Regions from separate parts of the Streptomyces sp. NBC_01723 genome, predicted to be linked through region 1. Evidence: riboswitches for the same ligand, from Rfam matches in the RefSeq annotation. Region 1 holds a riboswitch; each other region holds the start of a gene.
The links. Region 1 has a riboswitch for cyclic di-AMP ahead of OIE75_RS15080 (transglycosylase family protein). Riboswitches for the same ligand answer to the same signal wherever they lie in the genome.
Positions count from the first base shown of each region.

Region 2: linked by a shared signal. The riboswitch ahead of OIE75_RS22170 (transglycosylase SLT domain-containing protein) and the one ahead of OIE75_RS15080 (transglycosylase family protein) in region 1 are both predicted to bind cyclic di-AMP.
Region 3: linked by a shared signal. The riboswitch ahead of OIE75_RS17670 (M23 family metallopeptidase) and the one ahead of OIE75_RS15080 (transglycosylase family protein) in region 1 are both predicted to bind cyclic di-AMP.
Region 4: linked by a shared signal. The riboswitch ahead of OIE75_RS35650 (M23 family metallopeptidase) and the one ahead of OIE75_RS15080 (transglycosylase family protein) in region 1 are both predicted to bind cyclic di-AMP.

Region 1 covers NZ_CP109171.1:3,262,193-3,269,173, forward strand. The annotation lists gene eno (phosphopyruvate hydratase) at 1-995, opposite strand, end outside; gene OIE75_RS15080 (transglycosylase family protein) at 1,239-1,940, opposite strand; cyclic di-AMP (ydaO/yuaA leader) riboswitch at 1,944-2,110, opposite strand; gene OIE75_RS15085 (LysM peptidoglycan-binding domain-containing protein) at 2,294-3,334, opposite strand; gene OIE75_RS15090 (cytochrome P450 family protein) at 3,477-4,784, opposite strand; gene OIE75_RS15095 (nucleoside triphosphate pyrophosphohydrolase) at 4,781-5,758, opposite strand; gene OIE75_RS15100 (SurA N-terminal domain-containing protein) at 5,824-6,471, opposite strand; gene pkaE (serine/threonine protein kinase PkaE) at 6,619-6,981, opposite strand, start outside.
Region 2 covers NZ_CP109171.1:4,771,635-4,778,615, reverse strand. The annotation lists gene OIE75_RS22175 (polyprenyl synthetase family protein) at 1-709, opposite strand, end outside; cyclic di-AMP (ydaO/yuaA leader) riboswitch at 1,277-1,432, shown strand; gene OIE75_RS22170 (transglycosylase SLT domain-containing protein) at 1,436-1,927, shown strand; gene OIE75_RS22165 (HAD family hydrolase) at 1,943-2,743, opposite strand; gene OIE75_RS22160 (GNAT family N-acetyltransferase) at 3,010-4,074, shown strand; gene OIE75_RS22155 (glycosyltransferase) at 4,102-5,448, shown strand; gene OIE75_RS22150 (polysaccharide deacetylase family protein) at 5,541-6,296, shown strand; gene OIE75_RS22145 (glycoside hydrolase family 26 protein) at 6,319-6,981, opposite strand, start outside.
Region 3 covers NZ_CP109171.1:3,850,798-3,857,778, reverse strand. The annotation lists gene OIE75_RS17690 (helix-turn-helix transcriptional regulator) at 1-23, shown strand, start outside; gene OIE75_RS17685 (dihydrofolate reductase family protein) at 133-1,290, shown strand; tRNA gene OIE75_RS17680 (tRNA-Met) at 1,347-1,420, shown strand; gene OIE75_RS17675 (PP2C family protein-serine/threonine phosphatase) at 1,570-2,805, shown strand; cyclic di-AMP (ydaO/yuaA leader) riboswitch at 3,030-3,186, shown strand; gene OIE75_RS17670 (M23 family metallopeptidase) at 3,197-4,234, shown strand; gene OIE75_RS17665 (aldo/keto reductase) at 4,370-5,314, shown strand; gene OIE75_RS17660 (PrsW family intramembrane metalloprotease) at 5,337-6,707, opposite strand; gene trmB (tRNA (guanosine(46)-N7)-methyltransferase TrmB) at 6,718-6,981, opposite strand, start outside.
Region 4 covers NZ_CP109171.1:7,612,024-7,619,004, forward strand. The annotation lists gene dxs (1-deoxy-D-xylulose-5-phosphate synthase) at 1-65, shown strand, start outside; gene OIE75_RS35630 (aspartate aminotransferase family protein) at 66-1,451, shown strand; gene OIE75_RS35635 (helix-turn-helix domain-containing protein) at 1,555-2,172, shown strand; gene OIE75_RS35640 (DUF6126 family protein) at 2,169-2,291, shown strand; gene OIE75_RS35645 (tyrosine-protein phosphatase) at 2,320-3,117, opposite strand; cyclic di-AMP (ydaO/yuaA leader) riboswitch at 3,544-3,703, shown strand; gene OIE75_RS35650 (M23 family metallopeptidase) at 3,706-4,626, shown strand; gene OIE75_RS35655 (SGNH/GDSL hydrolase family protein) at 4,832-5,617, shown strand; gene OIE75_RS35660 (TetR/AcrR family transcriptional regulator) at 5,686-6,306, opposite strand; gene OIE75_RS35665 (MBL fold metallo-hydrolase) at 6,397-6,981, shown strand, end outside.

The DNA of each region.
Region 1 (6,981 bases):
AGGGCGTTGGCCGAGTTCTCCTCGATGCCGCGGGCCAGGCGCTCCGGGTTGGTGACGAACAGGTCGTCGCCGACGAGCTGCACCTTGTCGCCGAGCTTGGCGGTGATGGTGTTCCAGCCGTCCCAGTCGTCCTCGAACAGCGGGTCCTCGATGGAGACCAGCGGGTACGCCTCGACCAGCTCGGCGTAGTACTCGGTCATCTCGGCGGCGGTGCGGTTCTTGCCCTCGAAGGCGTAGGAGCCGTCCTTGTAGAACTCGGACGCGGCGACGTCGAGCGCGAGGGCGATCTGCTCGCCGGGGGTGTAGCCGGCCTCCTTGATCGCCTCCAGGATGAGGTCGAGGGCCTCGCGGTTGGAGCCGAGGTTCGGGGCGAAGCCGCCCTCGTCGCCGAGGCCGGTGGCCAGGCCCTTGTTCTTCAGGACCTTCTTGAGCGTGTGGTAGACCTCGGCGCCCCAGCGCAGGGCCTCGGAGAAGGACTCCGCGCCGATCGGGGCGATCATGAACTCCTGGATGTCCACGTTGGAGTCGGCGTGCGAGCCGCCGTTCAGGATGTTCATCATCGGCACCGGCAGCAGGTGCGCGTTGGGGCCGCCCAGGTAGCGGAAGAGCGGCAGGTCGCTGGCCTCGGAGGCGGCGTGGGCGACGGCGAGGGAGACGCCGAGGATGGCGTTGGCGCCGAGCGAGCCCTTGTTGTCGGTGGCGTCCAGGTCGAACATGGCCTGGTCGATCAGGCGCTGCTCGGTGGCGTCGTACCCGACCAGCTCCGGGCCGATCTGCTCGATGACGGCGAGGACGGCCTTCTCGACGCCCTTGCCGAGGTAACGGCCCGGGTCGCCGTCACGGAGTTCGATGGCCTCGAAGGCACCGGTGGAGGCGCCGGACGGAACGGCGGCACGACCCGTGCTGCCGTCGTCGAGGCCGACCTCGACCTCGACCGTGGGGTTGCCTCGGGAGTCCAGGATTTCCCGGGCTACGACGACGTCGATGGACGGCACGAGCATCTCCTTCTTCAATGTGACGCTTCGGTGTGACGCGCGGGTCCGCAGGACCGCGTCGGCTCTGCGGGACCGAGCCTAACCGGCTCCGGGCGATCGGCCAGCCGATCGCCCACCCGCTGGACAGAACCGAGAGTAAATTGTTTCCGAACGGAACAAAGAGGGCTGGGCGACGGGCGCAAAAATCCCGCCCCGGTGCGCACGGGGAACACGCACCGGGGCGGGAATCGCGACAGGAGCCGCTTACTTCAGGTGCAGCTGCTGACCCGGGAAGATCAGGTCGGCCTCGTCGACGATGTCGTCGTTCAGCTTGAACAGCTTCTCCCAGCCGCCCTTGACCTCGTGCTTCTCGGCGATGGAGCTGAGGGTGTCACCCTTGACGACCTTGTACTCGCCGTCACCCTTCTCGACCTTCTTGCCGGTGGGGGTGGTGACCGTCTTCTCCTCGGCCTTCTTCTCGGCCTTCGGCTCGGCGGCCGGGCGCTCGTCGGAGCGGGACGCCTTCTGCTCGGTGGAGCGGTCGGCGGTGGAGCCGCTGTCCTGGCTCTCGCCGGAGCCGCCGCCGGTGTTCGCGGCGTTCGAGAGGCCGGTGCCGCAGACCGGCCAGGCACCCTTGCCCTGGCCCGCGAGCACCTTCTCGGCGATCTCGATCTGCTGCGCCTTGCTGGCCTGGTCGGCGGTGGCGGCGTACTGGGTACCGCCGTAGCCGGCCCAGGTGGACGCGGAGAACTGGAGGCCGCCGTAGTAGCCGTTGCCGGTGTTGATGGACCAGTTGCCACCGGACTCGCACTGGGCGACGGCGTCCCACTCGGAGGTGGTGGCGGCGGAGGCGTTGCCGGCCGCCATCAGCGGGGCGGCGACGGCGGCACCGGTCACGCCGGCGACGGCGATGACGCGAGTGGCCTTGGACGGACGACGGTGCTTGCCCTTGCCGGAAAACAGCATGGTTGATCCCCTCACCGACGCCTGCGAGGTGAGCTGTCGGGTTCGGGCCGGTTGAGTTGCCCGGCCGGGTTCCTCGCGGAACTCGGCTCCACCCCTAGCCGCTCCGGCAGAACTGCCCGGTGCGGCACTTACCTTGGGTCCCCCGCTCCTGCCTTCGGCGCTTTACGCGACGACTGTTCCCGTACGGCCGCTGGCAGGATTCGGCGTTGCGGCTGTCGGGGCCCGCGGTGGCGAGCGGTCATGACCGTAGACACGCGCTCCGCGGATTTTCAAAGACGATCACGGCTTCTGAGACCTATCTCTCACGAGATCCAAAACGGACATAGAGTCTCTAACCGTGACGTGAACTCCCCCTACTTTTCGCCCGATTCGCCCGTGACCGTGAGCGTCTGACCGGGCAGGATGCGGTCGGGGTCCTGGCCGACGACCCGCTCGTTGTCGGAGTAGAGCGCACGCCATCCGCCGTCGACACCAAAGGAGTCGGCGATGGCCCAGAGATTGTCCCCGGAGCGGACGATGTACGAGCCGTCGTCGGCGTCGCCCGACCCTCCGTCACGCGAGGCGTGCCGGCCCGAGGTGCTGTCGGTGAGGCCCTTCCAGCGCCCGCCCTCGTCCGCACTGTCGCCGCGGTGCTTGCCCGAGCCGGACGAGCGGTCGGCGGCCTCCGGTTCGTCGGTGGCGCGGCGGTCACTTTCAGGCGATGTGCCCGTCTTGGCGGATTGATCCTTGCCGCCGGACGAGTCGTCAGAGGAATCCGACCCGGAGGACGGAGAAGACGACGAAGGGGACGAAGCGGACGCGCCGGGAGTCGGCGCGGTCTCCTTCTCCGAACCCGACGGCGACGACGCGTCGGACGACTCGGATGATTCGGACGACTCGGGCGAGTCCGACGCCTTGGGCGAACCCGTCGGCTCGGGCGTCTTGGACCCGGCGGCCGATCCGGCGGGGTCGGGGGTGTCCGACGTCTTCGGGGCCTGCGAACCCTCCGACGCGCCGTCACCCGTCGGGGCGGTGGCGCCCGGGGGGTTGCCGAGACCCGCGAGCAGCCCGCAGGTCGGCCAGGCCGCGATGCCCTGGTCCGCGTACAGCTTCTCGGCGATTCTTATCTGCTGGGAGCGACTGGCCTGGTCGGCGCTGGCCGCGTACTCCAGACCGCCGTACCGCTCCCACGCCTCCTGGGGGAGCTGGAGGCCGCCGTAGTAGCCGTTGCCGACGTTCTGGCTCCAGGCGCCGCCGGTCTCGCACTCGGCGACCTGGTCCCAGTTCGCCCCGGCCGCGTGGGCGCCGGTGGCGCCGAGCAGCGGGATGGCGATGGCGGAGCCGGTCACTCCGGCGGCGACGACCAGTGCGGGAGCCTGGCGGGGGCGGCGGTGACGACCGTTCCCGGAGAGCATGCGACGACCTTTCACAGACGACGGGGACCGTGCGGCGGGTGATGCTCGTCGCCACACTGGTTCGTGAACGTATAGGCAGATGATCGCTTGTCACAAGTTCATGCCGCACAGATCACGTGAAGATCACAGAGTTGAGGGCGTGTCACGTTTGCCTTGACGACGCACCGTTGCCGAGTGCTGACGCGGACGGCGTGAACGAGACGGGCAAAGTGCGCAGACCCCGCATGATGAGCCCGCCGCGCCAGCGCAGTTCGCCCGGGTCGGCGGCGAGGCGCAGGTCGGGGAGGCGGGTGAGGAGCGTGGCGAGCGCGGTCTGCCCCTCCAGCCGGGCGAGCGGGGCGCCGAGGCAGTAGTGGATGCCGTGGCCGTACCCGAGGTGCTGGCTGTCGCGGCGGGCCAGGTCCAGGGTGTCCGGGTCGGCGAAGCGCTCCGGGTCCCGGTCGGCGGCGGCCAGGACGACGAGGACGGGATCGCCCGCCGCGATCTCCTGACCGCCGAAGGTGAGCGGCTCGGTGGCGAAGCGCCAGGTGGCCAGCTCCACCGGGCCGTCGTAGCGGAGCAGTTCCTCCACGCCGGTCTCCAGCAGGCCGCGTTCGCCGGCCGCGAGGGAGGACTGGAGGCGGGCGCGCTGCTCGGGGTGGGTGAGCAGGGCGTAGGTCCCGTTGCCCACCAGATTGACCGTGGTCTCGAAACCCGCGAAGAGAAGGATGAAGGCCATCGCCGCGGCCTCGTTCTCCGTGAGGTGCTCGCCGTGGTCGGAGGCGCGGATGAGACCCGAGATGAGGTCCTCGCCGGGGCCGGGCTCGGGCGGCAGCGCGGCGCGTTTGCGGTGGATGAGGTCGGCGAGGTAGCCCCGCATCTTCTTGACCGACCGCGCCACACCGCCGCGTGGGCCCCCTCCGTGACGGATCATCATGCCCGCCCAGTCCCGGAAGTCGTCCTGGTCCTCGCGGGGTACGCCGAGCAGGTCGCAGATGGCGTAGATGGGCAGCGGGAAGGCGAAGTCGTGGATCAGGTCGGCGGAGCCGTCGGCCGCGAACCGGTCGATGAGGTCGTCGGCCAGCTCCTGCACCCGGGGTGCGAACTCGGCGACCCGGCGAGGGGTGAACGCCTTGCTGACCAGTCGGCGCAGCCGGGTGTGGTCCGGCGGGTCGATGTTCAGCAGATGGGTCATCAGCTCGGCCTTCCGCTCCCCCGGAATGCCCGTCTTGCCCTTGGCGTGCGCGGGCTCGTCGTGGTGGGCCGGGTTCTTGGACAGCCGGGGGTCGGCGAGGGCCTGCTTGGCATCGGCGTACCGGGTGACCAGCCAGGCCTCCACGCCGCTGGGCAGCCGTGTGCGGTGCACGGGGGCGTGTTCGCGCAGCCAGGCGTAGGCGGGGTAGGGGTCGCTGGCGAACTCCCAGGTGAACAGCTCGGGGGCGGGTCCGGCGGGCTGCGGGCGCGGGGTCACCCCTCGACCCCCCGGATCGCGTCCCGGTACGCCCGGGCCGCCGCTCTGAGCGCCGCCTCCGGGTCGGTGCCCTCGGACTCGGCGCGGGCGGCCAGGGCGAGGAGGTCGTAGCCGATGCCCTCGCCGGAGGGGAGGGGGACCCGGAGGCCGGCCTGGCGGACGCGGGAGGCGAGCTTGGCGGCGAGGGCGAGGCCGGGCTGGCCGAGGGGGACGCCCTCGGTGACGGAGGTGCGCTGCTTCTCGGCGGCCTTGGTGCGCAGCCAGTGCTCCCGGACGTCCTCCGGGGTGGCGGCCGTCTCGTCGCCGAAGACGTGGGGGTGGCGGTGGATCAGCTTGGTGACGATGGTGCCGGCCACGTCGTCGACGGAGAACGGCGCGTCCGGGTCCTCCTCGGCGATGCGGGCGTGGAAGACGACCTGGAGGAGGACGTCGCCCAGTTCCTCGCGCAGCTCGTCGCGGTCGCCGTCCTCGATCGCCTCGACGAGTTCGTAGGCCTCCTCGATGGCGTACTTGGCGAGGCCCTTGTGGGTGCGCTGGGAGGACCAGGGGCATTCGAGGCGGATGCGGTCCATGACCTGGATCAGGTCGAGGAGGCGGGCGCCGGGGAGGTCGTAGGAGGCGGGGAGCAGCTCCAGCTCGGGCATGTGGACGCGGCCGGAGCCGGCGAGGCGGGCCAGTCCGTCGGTGAGCGCGGGGTCGCCCTCGCCGGTCGCCACGACCACCGCGGTGCGGCCGCCGGCGCAGGCGCCGACCAGTTCCTCGGCGGTGGGGGCCGCCTCGTCGACCCGTATCCCCGCCTCGCGCAGGTAGGGCAGCTGGGGGTGGGTGCCGTCGGCGCACAGCACGCGGTCGGCGGTGCGCAGGGCCTGCCAGGCGGGCCAGGAGAGCAGGCCGGGGGCGACGCGGTGACTGGTGGTGAGGAGGACGATGCGGCCCGGGTCGGCGGGGGCCGCGTCGGCGGTGGTTGCGTTCACTCCACGAACGTAACGCATGCCCCGGACGCCCCCCGAGTTGTCCACAGGGGGCCTGCGCAGGACCGTTACGCCGTCTCCTGGCTCCTCGCGGCGGTGGTCTCCCGCAGCCACGGCGTCTCGGCGTTGACGCGGCTGCTCTTGCGGACGTCCCAGGCGCCGTAGCGCGGGTTGAGGTCGACGTCGAGCTTGGCGGAGGCCTTGGACAGGGCCTGCCAGAACTCGGGGCGGCTGGTGTCGGTGCCGAGGCCCTGGGCCAGCTTCTGGGCCTCCAGCTGGAGGCGGAGGTTCTCGTCGAGGCGCTCGGGGGCGACGCCGTACTGCTGGAGCCAGGCCGTCTCCAGCTGCTTCGGGCCGCCGGCCTGCTCCTCCAGGCCCGCGCGCATCGCCTGCACTTCCTTGCGGGTGACGGTCACACCGGCGTCCCGGGCGGCGCGGTGCAGCACCTGGTCCAGGACCATGCCGTGCAGGGTGTCGCGGGTGAGGGTGCCGGTCTGGGCGACGACCTGCTGGTACTGGGTGTCGTCCGGGACGGCGGCCCGCTGCGCCGCGCGTACCTCGTCGACGCGGTTCTCCAGCTGGGAGACGGTGATGCGCTGGTCGCCGACGACGGCCGCCGCGCCCGGATGCGCGTCGTTGCCGCAGGCGGTGAGCAGGGGTGCCGCGGCGGCGATCGCGGCGGTGAGGAGGAGCGCGGGGCGACGGCGGCGGTGCAAGGAGACCTCCCGTTGGAGATTGTGCGACGGTGCACAAGGTCTTGCGATGATCGATGTTAGGCAGTGGCCCGGCTCTGGCCAACCCATTGGACCAACGATTCACCAGGACTTCGGGCACCGCCTCGCCCCCGCGCGCTGCGGTGGTCGTCAGCCGCGCATCCGGCCCAGCCAGTGGAGCGTCCGCCGGACGTCGGAGGCGAGCGGGTGGCCGGGGCCGTGGACGCGCTCCACGTCGTGCAGCAGCCGGGCCAGTGTGTCGTGGGCGGCGGGGCGGTCGCCGAGGGCGAGCAGCAGGTGGCCGACGCGGCGGCGGACGTCGTGGGCGAGGTCGGGGTCGCCGGCGACGTACTGGTTCTCGTAGTAAGGGAGCAGCGCGCGGTACTCGGCCAGGGCGGCGGCCGGTTCGCCGAGCTGTTCCAGGCACTGGGCGGCGTCGTAGCGGTGGCGCAGGGACTGCGGGTCGGCCTGGCCGGCCTCGGCGGCGCGTTCGTCGGCGAGGCGGCGCAGTTC
Region 2 (6,981 bases), 1.5 Mb from region 1:
CGGGCGTCTTGCCCGACTCGTGGGAGTCGGAGGCGATGTCCAGGACGTCGTCCGCGAGCTGGAAGGCGACGCCGAGCCGCTCGCCGTACTGGGTGAGCACGTCCACGACCGTCTCGTCGGCGCCCGACATCATCGCGCCGAACCGGCAGGAGACGGCCACCAGCGAGCCGGTCTTGCCGCCCAGCACGTCCAGGTAGTGGTCGACGGGGTCCCGGCCGTCCTGCGGGCCCGCCGTCTCCAGGATCTGGCCGGTGACCAGCCGCTCGAACGCGAGGGCCTGCACGCGGACCGCCTCGGGCCCGAGGTCGGCGAGGATCTGGGAGGCACGGGCGAACAGGAAGTCGCCGGTCAGGACCGCGACCGAGTTGTCCCAGCGGACATTGGCGCTGGCGACCCCGCGCCGCACGGCGGCCTCGTCCATCACGTCGTCGTGGTACAGCGTGGCCAGGTGGGTCAGCTCCACCACCACGGCCGAGGGCACGATCCCGGGGGCATAGGGGTCACCGAACTGGGCCGAGAGCATCACAAGGAGCGGCCGGAACCGCTTGCCGCCGGCCCGCACCAGATGCTGGGCGGCCTCCGTGATGAAGGGCACCTCGCTTTTGGTTGCCTCAAGCAACCCTTCCTCGACCGCGACCAATCCGGCCTGGACATCGGCTTCCAGAGCCTGGTCCCGCACGCTCAGCCCGAACGGCCCGACGACGGTCACGAGGGGTCTCCTGTCTGCTGGTGTCTACTGGCGATTACCTGGTTTGTCGATAGGTCGCTGCCACCACTCGAGTCAGCGTATCCGGTCACCTTTCGATCACCGCTAGCGCCCACCGTTACAGGCCGGGCGGTATCGGATCATGAGCGGTATGTTTTTGATCGGTCGATATGACCACATATTGACCGATACCAATATCGCCTCCCCGGTCCCGAACGGATGCCCGCGCGGCACGCGAAAACACCGGACGGGCGAAGCACTCTGCATCCAGGGCCGGTTGGAGCACAGTTGGGACTAATGCCCGTTTTGCCGCGCTTGTTGAGGCCCGTGAGTTGGCTCACTCCGGAGCACCCTCGGGCAACCCCGCCGCAACCTGCGCCCTCCCTTTGTCCCGCAAGCCAGTTGAGGCTTGGCAACCGCAAAGGATCAAGAGCCCCAAACGCCTCAGACCAAGGTCAACAGGGCGTTGGGTGATTCCTGCACTTGTTTCGGACATGTGCTCTCGCATACGTTCCCGGCCTGTCGGGCGGACGCCGAATCCTGCCATCGCCCGTACACACAGTCATCCACTCAACTCACTCGCCGGCAGGAGCGGGGGACCCAGGTAAGTCGCCGCACCGGTCACCACCGGAGCGGCTCGGGGTGAAGCCGTACCCGTCAGGGCGCGGCCGGGCACCTCCCCGCCCGAACCCGACAGCTCACCTCGCAGGCGTCAGGAGAGGGATACAGATGTCTGCCAACGGTCAGAACCGTCACGCCCGGACCACCCGCATCGCCCGCAGGCTCGCCGTGGCCGGCACCGGTGTCGCGGTGCTCGCCCTGCCGCTCATCGGCGCCACCGGCGCGTCCGCGGCCACCCCGGCCGCCACCAAGACGGCCGCCACGGCGGCGACCACGTACCCGGACAACCTCGACGGCTGGATCCGCGAGTCGCTCGACGTCATGGCGCAGCACGGCATCCCCGGCTCGTACGAGGGCATTCACCGCAACATCATGCGGGAGTCGTCCGGCAACCCGCTCGCCATCAACAACTGGGACATCAACGCCATCAACGGCACCCCGTCCAAGGGCCTGCTCCAGGTGATCGACCCGACCTTCCAGGCGTACCACGTCGAGGGCACCTCCTGGGACCCGTACGACCCGGTCGCCAACATCACCGCCGCCTGCAACTACGCGGCCGACCGGTACGGCTCGATGGACAACGTCTTCGGCGCGTACTGAGCCGCACCGGGACGTTCAGAAGACCCGTTCGAGGACGACGGCCACGCCGTCGTCCTCGTTCGTCGTCGTGACCTCGTCGGCCACCGCCTTGAGTTCGGGGTGGGCACCGGCCATGGCGACGCCGTGCGCCGCCCAGTCGAACATGGGGATGTCGTTGGGCATGTCGCCGAAGGCGATCGTGTGCCGCCGGCCCACCCCCAGGTGCTCGGCGGCCAGCGCCAGGCCGGTCGCCTTGGTGATGCCGCACGGCTGCAGCTCCACCGTGCCGGGCCCCGACATGGTGACCGTCGCGAGGGAGCCGACCACCGCGCGCGCCGTCGACGCCAACTCGTCGTCGCTCAGGTCGGGGTGGCGCAGCAGCACCTTGCTGATCGGGGTGCGCCACAGCTGGTCGCGCCGCTCCACCCGCACCGCGGGCAGCGTGGGGTGGGGCATCAGGTACCCGGGCTCGATGAGGGTCAGGCCGTCGACGCCGTCCTGGTCGACCGCGGCGTGCACCTGGCCCACCTCGGCCTCGATCTTGCCGAGCGCGGTCTCCGCCAGCTCCCGGTCCAGGGTCACCGACCACAGCATCCGGTGCGCGCCGGCGTCGTACACCTGCGCGCCCTGCCCGCACACCGCGAGCCCCGTGCACCCGAGGCGGTCGAGCAGGGGCCGCACCCGGGGTGCCGGGCGCCCCGTCACCACCAGGTGCCGCGCACCCGCCCGGGCCACCCGCGCCAGCGCGGCCAGCGACCGTTCGGAGACGGTGTCGTCGCCGCGGAGCAGCGTGCCGTCGAGATCGGTGGCGACGAGTGAGTATGCGGTGCGGTCCATGATCAGAGAATACGGACGCGACACCCATCCGACTCACCCGCGACCGGTTCCGAACGAGGACGCAGCGAGTGCGTTCGAACGCGCACGACGACGCACGAACATGTCCGAAACCTGGCACATCATCGGCTAAAGCCGGTTAAAGGCCTGTGCACCGGTTGGCAACAACATGGTCTGCTACCTACCCCTCGAGTCAGCCCCCGGGGTACCTTCCTGTTGTCCAGGGGGGACTTGATCGGGGGGTCGGGTTGAACAGCGGACGCGTACGTGTGCTCGGGCCACAGGAGCTGGGCGAGGGGGAACGGGAGCACTGGCGGGACATACGCGCCAAGTCGACGGCGCCGCGCAACCCTTTCATGGAACCGGAGTTCACCGACGCCGTGGGCCGGGTACGGCCGCGGGCGCGGGTGGCGGTGCTGTACGACGGCGGTGAGGCGGCCGGATTCCTGCCGCACGAACGCGGACCGCTGGGCCAGGGCCGGGCGATCGGGCTGGGGGTGTCGGACTGCCAGGGCGCGGTGCTGCGCCAGGGCCTCGCCCCGGATCCCCGCGGACTGCTGCGGGCCTGCTCCCTGTCGAGTCTCGCCTTCGACAACCTGGAGGCCGAACAGGGGCTGTTCGTGCCGTACGCCGCCGAGGAGCACACCACCTACGTCATCGACGTGGAGAAGGGCTACGAGGCGTACGAGAACGTCCTGCGCACCCAGTCGCCGAAGTTCCTGAAGACCACGCTCGCCAAGGAGCGCAGGCTGGGCCGCCAGGCCGGCGCCGTGCGCTTCGTCTTCGACGAGCGTGAGCCGGCCGCGCTGCGCACGCTCATGGAGTGGAAGTCCGCGCAGTACCGCAGGACGGGACGCCGGGACCGGTTCGCGCAGGAGTGGATCAGCCGGCTCGTCGGCAGGCTCACCCAGACGCGCGCGCCGGAGTGCACGGGCACCCTGTCCGTGCTCTACGCGGGCGGCCGGCCGGTCGCCGCCCACTTCGGGCTGCGTTCGGCGACGGTCCTGGCGTGCTGGTTCCCGGCCTACGACCCGGACTTCGCCAAGTACTCGCCGGGGCTCGTCCTGCACCTGCGGATGGCGGAGGCCGCGGCCGCCGAGGGCATCGGGCTGCTGGACATGGGGCGGGGCCCGGCGGAGTACAAGGACTCGCTGAAGACCGGGGAACTGCCGGTGTACGAGGGGGCGGCGACGCGCCCGGGGGCGGGCGCCGCCCTGCACTGGCTCGGCCGCGAACCGGCCCGCCGCGCGCACGGCTTCGTGCGCGACCGGCCGCGGCTGGCGTCGCTCGCGGTACGGACGTTGAGGGGCGCGGCCCGGCTGCGCAGGTCCTGACGAGGTCAACCACGAGGGGGTGGGCGCATGGCCGGTGGGCGGCGTGCGCGGCAGGAGACGTTGCGGGAGACACGGCGGGAGATCGACGACTTCCTGCGCATCGGGGCGGTGCAGGTGGCCGAGCTGGATCTCGGCGACGGCACCGGCGCGGCGGGGGAAGAGGGGGAGGCGGCGGTACTGCGGCCGGGCCCGGGGAGCCCGCCGGTGACGTCCGGCGCGGTGTTCGTGCTGGTCAGACGCGCGGGCCTGCCCGTGGGCACGCTCCTAGGGCAGGTCCCCGAGGGCGCGGACCCCACACGGGTGCTGGCCGGGCTCGCGCGGGAGCTGCCCCGGGGAGCGCCGCCCGAGCCACGGCCCGCGCCGCCGTCCGTCAGTGTCGTGGTCGCCACCCGGGAACGCGCGGACCAGCTCGCCCGCGCCCTCGACTCGCTGCTCGCCCAGGACCACCCGGACTTCGAGATCGTCGTGGTCGACAACGCGCCCGTGACCGGTGAGACCCGGGAGCTGATCGAGCGGAAGTACGGCGAGCGGGTGCGGTACGTGTGCGAGCCGGTCCCCGGACTCGCCGTCGCGCACAACCGGGGCCTCGCGATGGTCCGGGGCGAGGTGGTCGCCTTCACCGACGACGACGTGGTCGCCGACCCGCGCTGGCTCACCGAACTGACCGCGCCGTTCGCCGCCGACCCGCGTCTCGGCTGTACCACCGGCCTGATCCTGCCCGCGCGGCTGAGCACCCCCGCCCAGGTGCTCCTGGAGGGCCACGGCGGCTTCTCGAAGGGCTTCGTCCCGCGCACGTACGACCCGGAGCAACCGCCCGCCGACGAGCCCCTGTTCCCGTTCACCGCGGGCCGGTTCGGCTCGGGCGCCAACATGGCCTTCCGTACGGCGGTGCTGCGGACGGTCGGCGGCTTCGACCCGGCGACCGGCGCGGGCACCCCCGCGCGGGGCGGCGACGACCTCTACGGGTTCGTCCGCGTCCTCGCCCAGGGGCAGCGGCTGCACTACACGCCCCGGGCGCTGGTCTGGCACCACCACCGGGAGACCTGGCGCGACCTGGAGACCCAGGCGTACGGCTACGGCGCCGGCCTCACCGCGTACCTCACGGCGATCCTGGTGAACCGGCCGGCGCTGCTGCCGGCCCTCCTCGCCCGGGTGCCGGGCGGACTCGCGCACGCCCGGCGCCTGACCGCCGTACGCGCCACCGCCACCGGCGAGGACGCGGAGGCGGTGGGGGCGCCGGGCGGTCACGACTCCCGTACGCATCCCTGGCCGCGGCGCCTGGCGCGGTTGCAGCGCCGGGGCATGCTGTACGGCCCCGTCGGCTATCTGCGCGCCCGGCGCGCGCTGCGTGCGGCCGGGGGTGAGGCGCGGTGAGCGGGGCCGGGGCACCGGGAGCGGGCGGTGCGCGCGAGGGCGTCCGGGCGCCGGGTGGCGGACACATACCCGTGTTCCTGTACCACGCGGTGATGGAGGACCCGCCGTCGTGGATCGCCGAGTTCACCGTCACGCCGAAGGAGTTCGCCGCGCAGCTGGACGCGATCGTCGACAGCGGCATGAGGCCCGTCACGATCAGTGCGCTCGCCGACCATCTCGCCGGGCGGGCGCCGCTGCCGCCCCGGCCGGTGCTGCTCACCTTCGACGACGGCTTCGCCGACCTGCCCGGGCCCACCGCCGAGGCGCTGGCCGAGCGGGCGCTGCCCGCCACCGCGTACCTCACCACCGGGGCCATCGTGCCGGGCGGCCGCAGTCTGCTGCCGCCCGCCCCGATGATGACGCTGGACGCGGTGGCCGGGCTGGAACGTTCCGGCATGGAGATCGGCAGCCACACCGTCACGCACGCGCAGCTCGACACCCTGTCCGGCACGGCCCTGGCGCACGAACTCCGCGAGTCCAAGGCGGTCCTGGAGGACGCCCTCGGGCATCCGGTCCGCCACCTCGCCTACCCGCACGGCTACAACAGCGCGAAGGTGCGGGCGTCGTCGGCCCGGGCCGGGTACGAGACGGCGACCGCCGTGCGGCACGCGCTCAGCTCGGACCGCGACGAGCGGTACCGCATCGCCCGGCTGATCGTGCGGCGGAGCCACACGGTCGCCGACGTCGAGTCCTGGCTGGCGGGCGGCGGCGCCCGCGTCGCCCCCTACCGCGACGGCCCGAAGACCGTCGCGTGGCGCTGGTACCGGCGGGGGCGGGCGATGGTGCGGGGCCCCGAGTTCGCGGGGTAGGGCCTGTCCGGCGGGGTGGCGGTCAGCCGTGCGGCTGGTTGAGGTGCGGGTCGGCGGCCACCTCCCGCAGGCTGTCCCACGCCTGGCCGTTCGCCACGGCCAGGTTGCAGTGCGGTCCCGGGTCGCGGTAGTTCCACTGGAGGGCCGCCTTGACGCCTTCCAGGTCCTTGAGCACCCGGGGCACCTGCGCGTACCACTCCGCCTGCCGGTCCGGGCGCTTCGGGTCGGAGGCGCTGCCGAACTCCGAGAGCATCAGGGGCTTGTCGTCGGAGATGTGGGCGCGGATCCAGTCGTGGGTGGCGTACTGCGTCTGCGCGAAGCTGAGCCAGCCGGTCTTGTGGCAGAGGTAGTAGTTGTACTGGTTGTAGCCGATCCAGTCGACGTAGTCGTCGCCCGGGTACATCCGCTCGAACAGGTCGCCGTGGTTCAGGTATCCGGTGATGATCCAGGTCCACACCACGTTGTCGACGCCCAGTTCGCGGAAGCGGTCGTGGATGTGGCGGTAGGCGCGGACGTAGTCGGCGGGGGTGCCGTTGTCCGGGGTGCGGGTGTCCATCTCCAGGTCGAAGGAGAGGAACACCTTCTTGCCCGTGCGCTGCCCGTACTCCTTGACGCGCCGCGCCTGGACGTCGATCACCGACTCGTCCAGGTCGCCGGCGGCGATCTGCCTCCAGGTGGGCTGCCG
Region 3 (6,981 bases), 590 kb from region 1:
CCCCCAGGTCCGCGAGTAACTGAACGACGCCGGCGTGGGACGGCTACCGTGACGGCGAGTACGGCCCCGGCGGGAACGGCCCGCGGGGCGGTTCCGCGACCGGGGCCGAAGCACGAAGGAGCACGTCCGGACATGACCGCCCACGAGAGGGCCGGCAGGCCCCTCCCCTACGTCCTTCTCTCCGCCGCCGTCTCCCTCGACGGCTGTCTGGACGACACCGGGCCCGACCGGCTCCTGCTGTCCAGCCCCGCCGACTTCGAGCGGGTCGACGAGGTGCGGGCCTCGGTGGACGCGATCCTGGTCGGCGCCGGGACGATCCGGGCCGACAATCCGCGGCTGCTGGTGAACTCCGCCGAGCGGCGGGCGGCGCGGGTGGCGGACGGCAGGGCCGAGTACCCGCTCAAGGTCACCGTCAGCGGCAGCGGTGAACTCGACCCGGCGGCGCGGTTCTGGCACACCGGTGGGGAGAAGGTGCTGCTGACCACGGACGAGGGGGCCGGACGGGCCCGGGCACTGGGGATCGCCGGCGATGTCGTCGTCCCGCTCGGCGACTCGCTCCACTGGCGGGCGGTGCTCGAGTACCTGTACGACCGGCGCGGGGTGCGGCGGCTCATGGTGGAGGGGGGCGGGACCGTCCACACCCAGCTGCTCCAGCAGGAACTCGCCGACGAGCTGCAGCTCGTACTCGCGCCCCTGCTCGTCGGTGACCCGGCCGCGCCCCGGCTCTTCGGGCCCGGCGCCTACCAGGGCGGGCGGCTGCGGCTGGTGGAGTCGCGGCGGATCGAGGACGTCGTGCTGATGCGGTACCTGCCGACCGCACCCGGCACCGGCGACCGCGTGAGCGCCGCCGACCGGCACTGGCTGGCGCTCGCCTGCGAGCTGGCGGAGCTGTGCCCGCCGTCCCGGACGGCGTTCAGCGTGGGGGCGGTCGTGGTCGCCGCCGACGGGAGCGAGCTGGCGCGGGGGTACTCGCGGGAGGGCGGCGACGCCGTCGTGCACGCCGAGGAGGCCGCGCTCGCCAAGGTCGACCGCTCCGATCCGCGGCTCGCGGGTGCCACCGTGTACAGCAGCCTGGAGCCCTGTGCGCGCCGCGCCTCCAGGCCCGCGCCCTGCGCCCGGCTGATCCTCGACGCCGGGGTGCGTCGCGTGGTCACGGCCTGGCGGGAGCCGGACACCTTCGTGCCGGGGGCGGACGGCGGCGGGGTGCTCGCCGCCGGGGGCGCCGTCGTCGTCGTACTGCCGGAGTACGAAGGGCGGGCGAAGGCGCCCAACCGCCACCTGGCGGGATAGAGGGATACCGATGTGCATTCGGCCCCCGGGATGACGTACAGTGGTGAACACAACGACGCGGGGTGGAGCAGCTCGGTAGCTCGCTGGGCTCATAACCCAGAGGTCGCAGGTTCAAATCCTGTCCCCGCTACTGAAGGCCGAGGGCCGGAATCCGAAAGGGTTCCGGCCCTCGGTGCGTTCACCCGCTCGGCCCTCACCACTCGCCGCCCACCCCCGTCGCGGGAAACCTGGAGTACGGCACGGCAAGCGGCGCGGACAGGGGGCGGCGGGAGACCAGTGGTGCGGGCAGGCGATGTGGAGGACGAGGGAGCGTACGCCAGAGCCGGCGGCCGGCTCCCCGGCGATCCCGTGCCCGACCCGGGCCTCGGGGGCGAGATGGCGCCCGTGCCGCCCGCCGGGCAGCCGAGGCCGTGGCGCACGTCCTACGGCCGCACCCTCGCGCGCTCGCTCCCCGTACTGCTGATCGTCGTCGCCGTCCTGTACGACATCTTCACCCCGCGCTACTTCACCGCCGGTCCCCTCTACACCGCCGCGCCGCTGGTCGCCGCCCCGATCTACTCCCGGCGGGGCACCGCGCTCACCGGGATCGCCGTGGTCGCCTCGGTCATCGGGCTGCAGCTCGGCAAGGGCGTCATCCACTACGTCGACTCCCTCACCGAGCTGATCACCATCGCGACGGTCGCCGCGCTCGCCGTCTTCGTCAACGCCTTCGTCCGCCGCACCGACGAGCGCCTCGCCATCGCCCGGGAGATCGCCGAGGCCGCCCAGCGCGCCGTACTGCCCGAGCCGGCCGAGCGGATCGCCGGCTTCGAGATCGCCGCCTGCTACGAGGCCGCGCAGGCCGGCGCCTTCATCGGCGGTGACCTGTACGCGGTGCAGGACAGTGCGCGCGGCGTCCGGCTCATCGTGGGGGACGTGCGGGGCAAGGGCATGGGAGCGGTGGCCGCCGTCGCCGTGGTGATCGGCGCCTTCCGGGAGGCCGCCGAACAGGAGGCGACGCTGGAGGCGGTGGCACAGCGCCTGGAGCGGGCGCTGGCCCGCGAGGGCACCCGGCGCGAGGGACTGGACGCCTTCGAGGGCTTCACCACCGCCGTCCTCGCCGAACTCCCGCACGGCGCCGGGACCGTACGCATCGTCAACCGCGGGCATCCGCCGCCCCTGCTGCTCCACGGCGACGGCACCCTGGGGCCGCTGCCCGCCCGGGAGTCGGCGCTGCCGCTCGGCATGGGCGAGCTGGGTGTGTGGCCCGACCGCGCGGAGGAGACGGCCTTCCCCGGTGGGGCCACGCTGCTGCTGTACACCGACGGACTGTCGGAAGCCCGGGACGAGCGGGGGGAGTTCTACGATCCGTACGCGCGGCTGTCCGGTCGCGTCTTCCGTCATCCGGCGAAGCTGCTCGAAACCCTCGCCCGCGACGTGCGCCGCCACTCAGGGGGCGGGATGGCGGACGACATGGCGCTGCTCGCCGTACGGCGGCCACGGCGCGGCGACCATGATCATTGTCACGAGCCGTGACGGGGTGGCATCCCTCCGCATAACAACTGACGTACCGTCAGAAAGAAATGCCGTGAAGGGGAATACCGAGGCGCGGTCAACTCGCCCGGTTTTCACCGATCCTGAGGTGTACGTCCCGGCTGTCTTCGTTAACGATCAAGAGGAACAGCTTGGAATCCGGCCCCCGGGTCTATTAACGTTCGATAACGCAGCGCGGTCGTCCCAGCCGTCACAGAAGGCGGCTCCGTGCGCACGCGCCGAATCCCGCAAGGGAACCGGGGAACCACCACATTGGGGTGAATCGGGCGTTTGACGCCGTGGCAACACGGCTGCATGCGCGCGTAGGAGACCTTCCTGCTCCGAACCCGTCAGCTAACCCGGTAGGCGAAAGGAAGGAAAGGAGTACGCCCACGTGGCGTCCAACCGGCCTGCCCCCGAGGCCCCGTTCGTGCCCAGTCGGCACGACACCGACACCTTCGGCTACGAGAACTACCGCACCGAAGAGGGTCCTTGGGAGGAGTGGAATCCCACCGAGGACTCCATCCGCCCCGTACGCGGCCGGCACCGCGTCGCCAAGCAGCGTGGCGGGCTCGCCCGCAGCTCCACCGTCCTCGGCGTCGGTGTCATAGCCGCCGTCGGTGCGGGCGGCATGGCCAGCGCGCAGACCGGCAAGCCGCCGGTGTCGATCTCCATGCCGGACCTGCCCAACGTCGGCTCGCTCATCTCCGACGACGCACCGCAGCCGGAGGGCTCCAGCACCCCGCTCAGCGGCATCGGCGTGACCGCCGCCGCCGACACCGCGGAGGGCACCGACACCGCCGGCGCCGGTGAGTCCCTGCGGGCCCGGATCATGGCGCAGGCCGAGCAGCAGCAGGCCCAGGTCGAGACCAAGGCCGCCGCCGAGGCCGCCGCGGCCGCCGAGAAGAAGGCCGCGGAAGCCGCCGCCAAGGCGGAGAAGGAGGCCGAGGCCAAGGCCGCCGCCGCCAAGAAGAAGGCGGAGGAGGAGGCCGCGAAGAAGGCCGAGGCCGAGCGCCTGGCCAAGCTGGCCATGCAGTTCACGCTGCCGACCTCCTCGTACACGATCTCCTCGACCTTCGGTCAGGCCGGCGCCTACTGGTCCTCCGGCCACCACACCGGCCTCGACTTCGCCGCACCCACGGGCACGCTGCTCAAGGCCGTGCACAGCGGCACCATCACGTCGGCCGGCTGGGACGGGTCGTACGGCTACAAGACCGTGCTCACCCTGGATGACGGCACCGAGATCTGGTACGCCCACCAGTCCTCGATCAGCGTCAGCGTCGGTCAGGAGGTCACCACCGGTGACGTCATCGGCCGCGTCGGCGCCACCGGCAACGTCACCGGCGCCCACCTCCACATGGAGGTCCACGCCGACGGCGGCTCCGGCATCGACCCGATGGCCTGGCTGCAGAGTAAGGGCCTCACACCCTGAGCCACCGGCCCATCCGCTTCCCCGCTGGTCCCCGGCGGTCCTGACGGCAACCCCCCGACGTCAGGGCTGCCGGTTTGCGGGGTTTTTGCGTCCGTGCCGGAATGACCTGATCCGGTGCGTTCGTTGACGCCCTACATGACTTCTCTGCGCAAGCTCGGCTCCTCCGACCTGGAGGTCTTCCCCCTCGCCCTCGGCGGCAACGTCTTCGGCTGGACCGCCGACCAGGACCGCTCCTTCGCCGTCCTGGACGCCTACACGGCGGCCGGCGGCAACTTCGTGGACACCGCCGACTCGTACTCCGCCTGGGTCGACGGCAACAGCGGCGGCGAGTCCGAGACCGTCCTCGGCCGGTGGTTCGCGGCCCGCGGCAACCGTGACGACGTCGTCCTCGCCACCAAGGTCAGCCAGCACCCCGAGTACCCGGGCCTGTCCGCCGCGAACATCAAGGCGGCGGCCGACGCCTCGCTGCGCCGCCTGGGCACCGATCACATCGACCTCTACTACACGCACTTCGACAAGCCCGAGGTGCCGGTCGAGGAGATCATCGGCGCGCTGGACGAGCTGGTGAAGGCGGGCAAGGTGCGGCACATCGCCGCCTCCAACATCTCCGCCGAGCGGCTCGCGGCCTCCCTGGAGTTCTCCGACCGCGAGGGGCTCGCCCGGTACGTCGCCCTCCAGCCGCACTACAACCTGGTCTCGCGCGACACCTACGAGGGCGGGCTGCGCGACCTCGCCGAGCGGTCGGGCCTGGCCGCCGTGCCGTACTACGCCCTCGCGGCCGGCTTCCTCACCGGCAAGTACCGGCCCGGCGCGAGCGTCGACAGCCCGCGTGCGGGCGGTGCGGGCAAGCACCTGGAGACCGAGCGCGGCCGGCGGGTGCTCGCCGCCCTGGACGAGATCGCCGAGGCCCACGACGCCCCCGTCGCCACGGTCGCCCTCGCCTGGCTGGCCGCGCAACCGACGGTGGCCGCGCCGATCGCGTCCGCGCGCACGGTGGAGCAGCTGCCCGCGCTGCTGGGCGTCGCGGAGCTGAGCCTGACGGACGACGAGGTCGCGCGGCTGACGCGGGCCTCGGCCTGAGTGTGACGCCGCCGGTGCCCGCCTACGGGCGGTAGGGGCCCGGCGGTGCGTACGGGTGGGCGTACGGGACGTACGGCGCCTGAGCGGGGTACGGCGTCTGGGCCGGGTACGGCGCCGGAGGGCCGCCGCCGTACGGGCCGTAGGTGGCGTACGGGTACGCCCAGGGCGGCGCGGGCCGGGGTACGGGTGGTGCCGTCGAGCGGGCCGCGTGGTCCAGGGCCGGGCGGGCCGCGCCGCGCCGGTGCCACAGGGCGTCCAGCATCTCCCGCTCCCGCGCGGCGTAGTCGGCGCCCGCCCGGCCCCGGCGGCCGCGCTGCCGCAGGAACGCCAGCGAGGTCGCGTACGCCTCGTACTGGGCCACCGCGCGTGCCGCCTCCTTCCCGCCGTGCCGCCGGGCGTGCTGCCGGGCGACGCGGCGGGCCCGCATCGAGCCGAGCGCGTGCGGCTCCGCGGGCGTCAGCCATCCGGCCAGGACATACGCGGGCAGCTCGGCCCGTACGGTGCCCAGTTCGCGCTGCCGGGTCCAGATCACCAGCCAGGTCAGCAGGCCGAAGGCCGGCACCATGAAGGCCGCGTACACGGCGTAGAAGCCGTACTCGCCGAACGCGGCCGAGCCGTTCCACAGCGCGTGCACGCCCATCGCGAGCAGCAGGCCGGAGAGCGGGAGCAGGGCGCGGCGCAGGCGGTGGCGGCCCGCGGAGAGCGCGGCGATGCCGAAGCCGATGCCGGTGAGCACGGTGAAGAGCGGGTGCGCGAACGGGGACATCACGACGCGGACGAAGAAGGTCGCCGCGGTGACGGAGGCGATGCCGCTGCCGCCGGTGAGCTGGTCGGCGCCGAACGCGGTGCCGAGGTACAGGATGTTCTCGGTGAAGGCGAAGCCGGTGGCGGTGACCCCGGCGATCACCACTCCGTCGACTATGCCGGTGAAGTCACGCCTGCGGAACAGGAAGACCAGGAGGACCGCGGCGGCCTTGGCGGACTCCTCGACGACCGGCGCTATCACCGTGGCGCCCAGGGTGTCCGCGCTCGCCGGGTCCGCGGTGGCGGTCGCTATCCATCTGGTCGCGAAGCTGTTGGCGACGATCGCTATCAGCGCCGCCGCGCAGGCGCCCCAGGAGAAGCAGAACAGCAGGTTGCGCCAGGGGCCGGGGTCGACCCGGTCCAGCCAGCGGAAGGCGGCCAGGAGCAGCGGCACGGGCAGCACCGCGAGGCCGAGCCCGACCAGGAACCCCCGGGTGCCGGTCTGCTCGCGGACCAGGGCCAGGATCACCAGACCGGAGAGCGCGAGCAGCGTGATCAGCGCGCCGTATCGCACCCAGGACCGCTGCCACCAGTGCGGATGCGTACGCGGGAACGTGGGCTGACGCGTCGGACACGGGGGACTGGCCACGGCATGGACCCTAACCGGTGGGGGGCTGCTCTTCGTGGGGATCGCGGAGCTGTACGCGGCGGAAGAGCAGGTCGTTCACCACATGTCCCTTGTCCAGTCCCTGGCCCTCGAACCGGGTCAGCGGCCGGTGCGCGGGACGCGGCGCGAAACCGCCGTCCGGGGCGGTGTTCTCGAAGTCGGGGTGCGCGGTCAGCTCGTCGAGCATCTGCTCGGCGTACGGCTCCCAGTCGGTGGCGCAGTGCACGAAGGCGCCCGGCGCGAGCCGGGTCGCGGC
Region 4 (6,981 bases), 4.3 Mb from region 1:
GGCGGCGAGCGGTGGAAACCCCCGGGGACGGACGGAACGTCATGCCTGCGCAAGGAGAGAACTGAATGACCAAGGAGTTCGACCTCGCCGCGCTCTTGGCCGAGCGCGGGGCCGAGCGGTACGAGCTGCACGCCAGGCACCTCAACCACCAGCTGCCGCGCATGCTGCACACCATCGGCTTCGACAAGGTCTACGAGCGGGCCGAGGGCGCGCACTTCTGGGACGCGGACGGCAACGACTACCTGGACATGCTCGCCGGGTTCGCGGTGATGGGCCTGGGCCGCCACCACCCGGTCGTCCGCAAGGCGCTGCACGACGTCCTGGATGCCTCGCTCGCCGACCTGACCCGCTTCGACTGTCCGCCGCTGCCCGGGCTCCTGGCCGAGCGGCTGCTCTCGTACAGCCCGCACCTGGACCGGGTCTTCTTCGGCAACAGCGGGACCGAGGCGGTGGAGACCGCGCTGAAGTTCGCCCGGTACGCGACCGGCAGGCCGAGGATCCTGTACTGCACCCACGCCTTCCACGGACTGACCACCGGCTCGCTCTCCGTCAACGGCGAGGACGGCTTCCGCAAGGGCTTCGCGCCGCTGCTGCCCGACACCGCGGTCCCGCTCGGCGACCTGGACGCCCTGGCGCGCGAACTGCGGCAGGGAGACGTGGCCGCGCTCGTCGTGGAGCCGATCCAGGGCAAGGGCGTGCACGAGGCCCCGCCCGGCTACCTGCGGGCCGCGCAGGACCTGCTGCACCGGCACAAGGCACTGCTGATCGCCGACGAGGTGCAGACGGGCCTGGGCAGGACCGGGAAGTTCTACGCCTTCCAGCACGAGGACGGCGTCGAGCCCGACCTGGTCTGCGTGGCCAAGGCGCTGTCCGGCGGCTACGTGCCGGTGGGCGCCACCCTGGGCAAGGACTGGATCTTCCAGAAGGTGTACTCCTCGATGGACCGCGTACAGGTCCACTCGGCGAGCTTCGGGTCCAACGCGCAGGCCATGGCGGCCGGACTCGCCGTGCTCTCGGTGATGGAGAACGAGGAGATCGTGGCGAACGCCGCCGCGGTGGGGGAGCGGCTGAAGTCCCGGCTGGCGGCGCTGGTGGACCGCTACGAGCTGCTCGCCGACGTCCGGGGCCGCGGGCTGATGATCGGCATCGAGTTCGGCCGGCCGCGGTCCCTGAAGCTGCGCAGCCGCTGGACCATGCTCCAGGCCGCCCGGAAGGGCCTCTTCGCGCAGATGGTGGTGGTGCCGCTGCTGCAGCGGCACCGGATCCTCACCCAGGTCTCCGGCGACCACCTGGAGGTGATCAAACTGATCCCGCCCCTGATCATCGACACCGCGGACGTGGACCGGTTCGTCGACGCCTTCACCGAGGTGATGGACGACGCGCACAACGGCGGCGGTCTGATGTGGGACTTCGGCAAGACGCTGGTCAAGCAGGCGGTGGCGCACCGCTGAGTCCGTCGGTGGCCGCCCGGCGGCCCATTCGCCTCGGAGTTTTTGCCTGAGAGGCAACAAATTTGCCCGGTGGGCAAAGTTCGGGCTGAATGGAGCCATGAGCCTGAGCTCCTCCGAGACCGGACCGGCCGACGGGGCGGTCGCCGCCGTCGCGCCCCAGCTGCGTGAGCTGCGGCGGCGGGCCGCCCTGACCCTGGAGGCGGCGGCCCGCGCGGCCGGACTGTCGCCCGCCCACCTCTCCCGCCTGGAGACCGGGCAGCGCCAGCCCTCGCTGCCGATGCTGCTCGCCCTCGCCCGCGTCTACGGTACGACCGTCGCCGGACTGCTGGGGGAGGCGCCCGCGGACCCGGACGCGGTGATCCGCGCCGCCGAGATGGAGCCCACCGCCGCGGGCGGCTGGACGTACCGGCGGGCGGGAGCGCCGGGCCGGGGCATGCAGGCCCTGCGCGTCGAGGTGCCGTACGGCTCCCAGGGCGACATCGTGCGGGTGCACCCCGGCGAGGAGTGGCTGCACGTGCTCAGGGGCCGCCTGCGGCTGCGCCTCGGGGACACCGAGCACCGGCTCGGCGTGGGGGACGGCGCCCACTTCGACTCGCTGACCCCGCACCGGATCGCCGCACAGGACCCAGAAGGGGTCGAGCTGCTCTTCGTCCACACCCTGCTGCAGAGCCCGACGGCCACGCTGTGCCTCGGCCCGACGACCCCCGGGGAGATGTCGTGACGTCCATGGAGGAGAAGTTCCCGCGTGCCCTGTGGGTGCGGCTGCTCATCTACATCGCCCTGGGACACGTCTTCGGCGGCTTCCTCTACCTGCTCTTCGAGGTGGGCGCCGGCCGCTAGCGGTCGTGCGGACCGGTGCCGTACCGGATCAGTCCAGCATCCGCTCGCGCAGCCGCTCCCGGGTCGCCGGGGTGAGGTGCAGGCCCTGCTCCAGGTAGGCGTCGACGCCGCCCCAGGTCTCCTCGACGGTGTCGAAGGCGGCCGCCAGGTACTCGGCGCGGGCGTCGAACAGGGGGCTGAGCAGCTCCATGACCTCGGGGGAGTAGGCCGAGGCGGCGGAGCTGCCGCGGCGCACCTTGTAGCGGCGGTGCGTCGCGTTCGACTTGAGGTAGTCGTCGAGGACGGCATCGCGCTCGACGCCGAGCGCGAGCAGCGTGACCGCGATCGACAGGCCCGCGCGGTCCTTGCCGGCCGCGCAGTGCATCAGGGCGGGGACGCTGTCCTCGGCGAGCGCGTGCAGAACCCGGGAGTGCTCCGCCGTGCGCTCCGTGATGATCGTGCGGTAGGACGCGATCATCCGTTGGGCACCCTTGCCGTCGGCCAGGATCTCGTGCAGCTGGTGGAGGTCGCCGTCGCGGACCATCTTCCAGAACTCGGCGCCGTCGGCCGGGTCGCTCAGCGGCAGGTTCACATTGCGCACGCCCGGCAGCTCGACGTCGGGGCCTTCCAGCTTCTGGTCGGCCGCGTTGCGGAAGTCGAAGATGGTGTGCAGGCCGAGGGTGGCCAGGAAGGCGGCGTCCTCCCCGGTGGCGTGCGCCAGGTGGCCGCTGCGGAACAGCACGCCCTGCCGCACCCGTCGCCCGTCCACGGCCGGCAGTCCGCCGACGTCCCGGAAATTGCGCACACCGGTCAGCTCGGGTTCGGTCGACGGGACCTGCTGCGTCACGGGGACTCCTCCCACTCCGCCCCGCCGACGCTGCTCGGCGGCGGGCTCGCCTCGACGATACGGCATCCCCTGTCTGCGCCGATGAGTTGTCCACAGGGCATTAAGGGATGCCTCGGGCTTTCTGTCCGAATTGACGCCTTAATTCCAACTGACGCCGAAATGCGAAAGGGTGGAGAAGTGGCGCGTGAGCAGCGTCATATCCGTAACCGTGCGTCGTCCGTCATGTTCACGTAATCAAGCCGGTTTTCAAGGACGTTCACTCGAAACGCCATTCCCCGAATCGACGGAGTGTGACCGGATATACCAGTAAAGGATCAATCGGAACACCTTCCGGTGGAACTCTTCGCTTGTCCGGGTGCGTCTTGGTCCCTTACGTTCACCACCGATCCGGACGGACGCCTAATCCTGCCGCCGACCGGAGCCCACTCTCATCCACCACCCGTACCCGGCAGGAGCGGGGGACCCACAGGTACGAATGCCTGTTCCGGTTCCCGGAACGGCTTGGGGTGAAGCCGCGTTTCGGCGCGGCCGGGCATCTCCAGCCCGAACCCGACAGCTCACCTCGCAGGCGCCGGAGAGGAATTCGCCATGCCCGCGAAGGGTAAGCACCGCCGTACCAGGGCCATGCGCCTGACCCGCACCATCGCCGTCGCCGGAACCGGTGGCGCCGTGCTCGCGCTCCCCCTGATAGGGGCCGCCGGCGCCAACGCCGCCCCCGCGCACTCCGTTTCCGAGCAGTCCGTGCAGTCCGTCGCGACGACGGCGCAGAAGGCCGCCGCGAGTGGCACCGAGAAGAACTCGGACGCGCGGACCTACACCGTCAAGAGCGGCGACTACCTCTCGCGGATCGCCGATGAGCAGAACGTCGACGGCGGCTGGAAGAAGCTGTACGAGGACAACCGCGAGGCCATCGGTTCGGACCCGTCGCTGATCCACCCCGGCCTGAAGCTCTCGGTCGGCGCCAAGGCCGCCCAGTCGGAGAAGCCGGCCGCCGAGAAGCCCGCCGCCGAGAAGCCGGCGGAGGCGGAGAAGCCCGCCGCCAAGCCGGCCGAGAAGTCCACGGACGCCGAGAAGGCCTCCACCTCGGACGCCGGCACCAGCAGCGGCTACACCTCCCCCGTCGCGGGCGGCACCGTCGGTACCCCGTACCACCAGTCCGGCAGCATGTGGTCCAGCGGCTACCACACCGGCACCGACTTCGTCGTCCCGACCGGCACCCCGCTCAAGGCCGTCGGTGCGGGCACCGTCGTCTCCGCCGGCCCCGGCGGTGCGTACGGCAACCAGGTCGTCATCCAGCTCGCCGACGGCCACTACGCCCAGTACGCCCACCTCTCCTCCCTCTCCGTCTCCGCCGGCCAGTCGGTGACGGCGGGCCAGCAGGTCGGCCTCTCGGGTGCCACCGGCAACGTGACCGGTCCGCACCTGCACTTCGAGATCCGCACCACGCCGGACTACGGGTCGGACATCGACCCGGTCGCGTTCCTGCGTTCGCACGGCGTCTCTCTCTGACGCACGGCCAGGGCGCGGCCCCCACGCCACCGAAGGCCGGACCCCGATCCCCGGGTCCGGCCTTCGGTGTATTCCGCAATTGACCAAGCCTTTAGGCGTGGCCTTTCTCACCGACCGTCAACCCCTGCCTACGGTCGCGTAGGTCACATTCCAAGGTGAATCATGACCCGATGTGGCAGACGATTCGAAGAATGACAGCAGAGCAGTGATCGGGTCGTACGTGGCGCTGGGGGACAGCTTCACCGAGGGCGTCGGCGACCGCGGCCCCGACGGGGCGTTCGTCGGCTGGGCCGACCGATTCGCCGTACTGCTCGCGGACCGGCGCCCCGAGGGCGACTTCACCTACGCGAACCTCGCCGTGCGCGGCAGGCTGCTCGACCAGATCGCGGCCGAACAGGTCCCCCGAGTCGCCGAACTCGCGCCGGACCTCGTCTCGTTCGCGGCTGGCGGCAACGACATCCTCCGGCCCGGCACCGACCCCGACGAGGTGGCCGAGCGGTTCGAGCGGGCGGTGGCCGCGCTGGCCGAAGCGGCCGGCACCGTCCTCGTGACGACCGGGTTCGACACCCGCGGCGTGCCCGTGCTCAGGCATCTGCGCGGCAAGATCGCCACGTACAACGGACACGTCCGCGCCATCGCCGACCGGTACGGCTGCCCGGTGCTCGACCTCTGGTCGCTCCGCAGCGTCCAGGACCGCAGGGCGTGGGACGCCGACCGCCTGCACCTGTCCCCGGAGGGGCACACGCGGGTGGCGCTGCGCGCCGGACAGGCCCTCGGCCTGCCCGTGCCCGCCGACCCGGACCAGCCCTGGCCGCCGCTGCCCTACCGCGGTGCGCTGGACGTCCGCCGGGACGACGTGCACTGGGCACGCGAGTACCTGGTGCCGTGGATCGGACGCCGGCTGCGCGGCCAGTCCTCGGGCGACCACGTGACCGCCAAGGGGGCGCTGTCGCCGGACGACATCAAGACGCGGATCGCCTCGGTGGCGTGAGGGCGCCGTGCGGGCGGGCCGGTTGCGGAGGCCGGCTGCGGACGGGGTACGGCGAGGCCGGCGGCGGGTCAGCGGCGGGGGGCGCCCAACGCCTCCCGAGGCAGACCCAGTTCCCGGGCGAGCGCCTCGTCCGTCCACTCCCGCGCCCGGGCCCGCGACACCGTGCCCGTGTACGACGTCAGTTGCACGGCCAGCCCGTCGAGGAGCGCTGTCAGCCGCAGGGCCGCGCCCTCGGGGTCCGGGCAGGGGAACTCCCCGGCGGCCACCCCCTCGGCGATGACCTCGGCGATCGCGGCCTTCCACCGGCGGTCCAGATCCCGCGTGACGTCCCGCAGCGCGGGCTCGCGCAGCGCCGCCGCCCAGCCCTCGATCCACAGCCGCCAGCCCTTGGCCTGCCCCGTCGGGGCGTACCACCGCACGGCGGCCCGCAAGCGGCGCAGCGCCGACGTCCGGCGGCCGAGCAGTCCGTGCAGATGAGCCAGATCGTCCTCGGCGGCACGGGCGAAGGCGGCGGCGACCAGCTTCTCCTTCGTGGAGAAGTGGTAGAGCACCAACGCGTTGCTCACCCCGAGCGCGGACGCCACGTCGGCGATCCGCAGCGCCGCGACACCCCGCGCCGATATCTGCTCGACGGCCGCGCGCAGCAGCTCCTCGCGCCGCTCGGCCACACTCAACCGGACTCTCACCACGCCCCGTCCCCCCAAGCTCCGGACAAGATCAGTCGGTGTCACACGAGACGACCATAATGAGAGCCTGACCTACTCCACCTGGAGGTTACCGTGGCCGGATTCCGTTCCCCGAGCTCCGGGCTCCGTACGCCCCGGCCCGCGGCCTTCGGCGCGGACCCGACCGGTGAGCGCATGGCGCGCATCCGCAGATCGCCGCACTTCCGTGACGGCGTCTTCCAGAACCCCGGCGGCACCGCCCGGACCCGGCCCTCCGGATCGGCCCGAGAGTTCGCCAAGATCTACTTCGACCGGGAGTCCCGGCTCCGCCGCGCCCCCCGGGGCCCGATCCCGGTGCACGCCACGACCCTCGCCGACCTCGCCCGGCCGCCCGCCACCGGACTCCGACTGACCTGGATGGGGCACTCCAGCGTGCTCGCCGAGATCGACGGCCGACGGGTGCTCTTCGACCCCGTGTGGGGCGAGCGATGCTCCCCGTTCCCCTTCGCCGGGCCCAAGCGGCTGCACCCCGCCCCCGTCCCCCTGGCCGCCCTCGGCCCGGTCGACGTCGTCGTGATCTCCCACGACCACTACGACCACCTGGACATGCCCACGATCAAGGCGCTGGCCGGCACGGACACCCTGTTCGCCGTGCCGCTCGGGGTCGGCGCCCACCTCGAACACTGGGGCGTGCCCGCC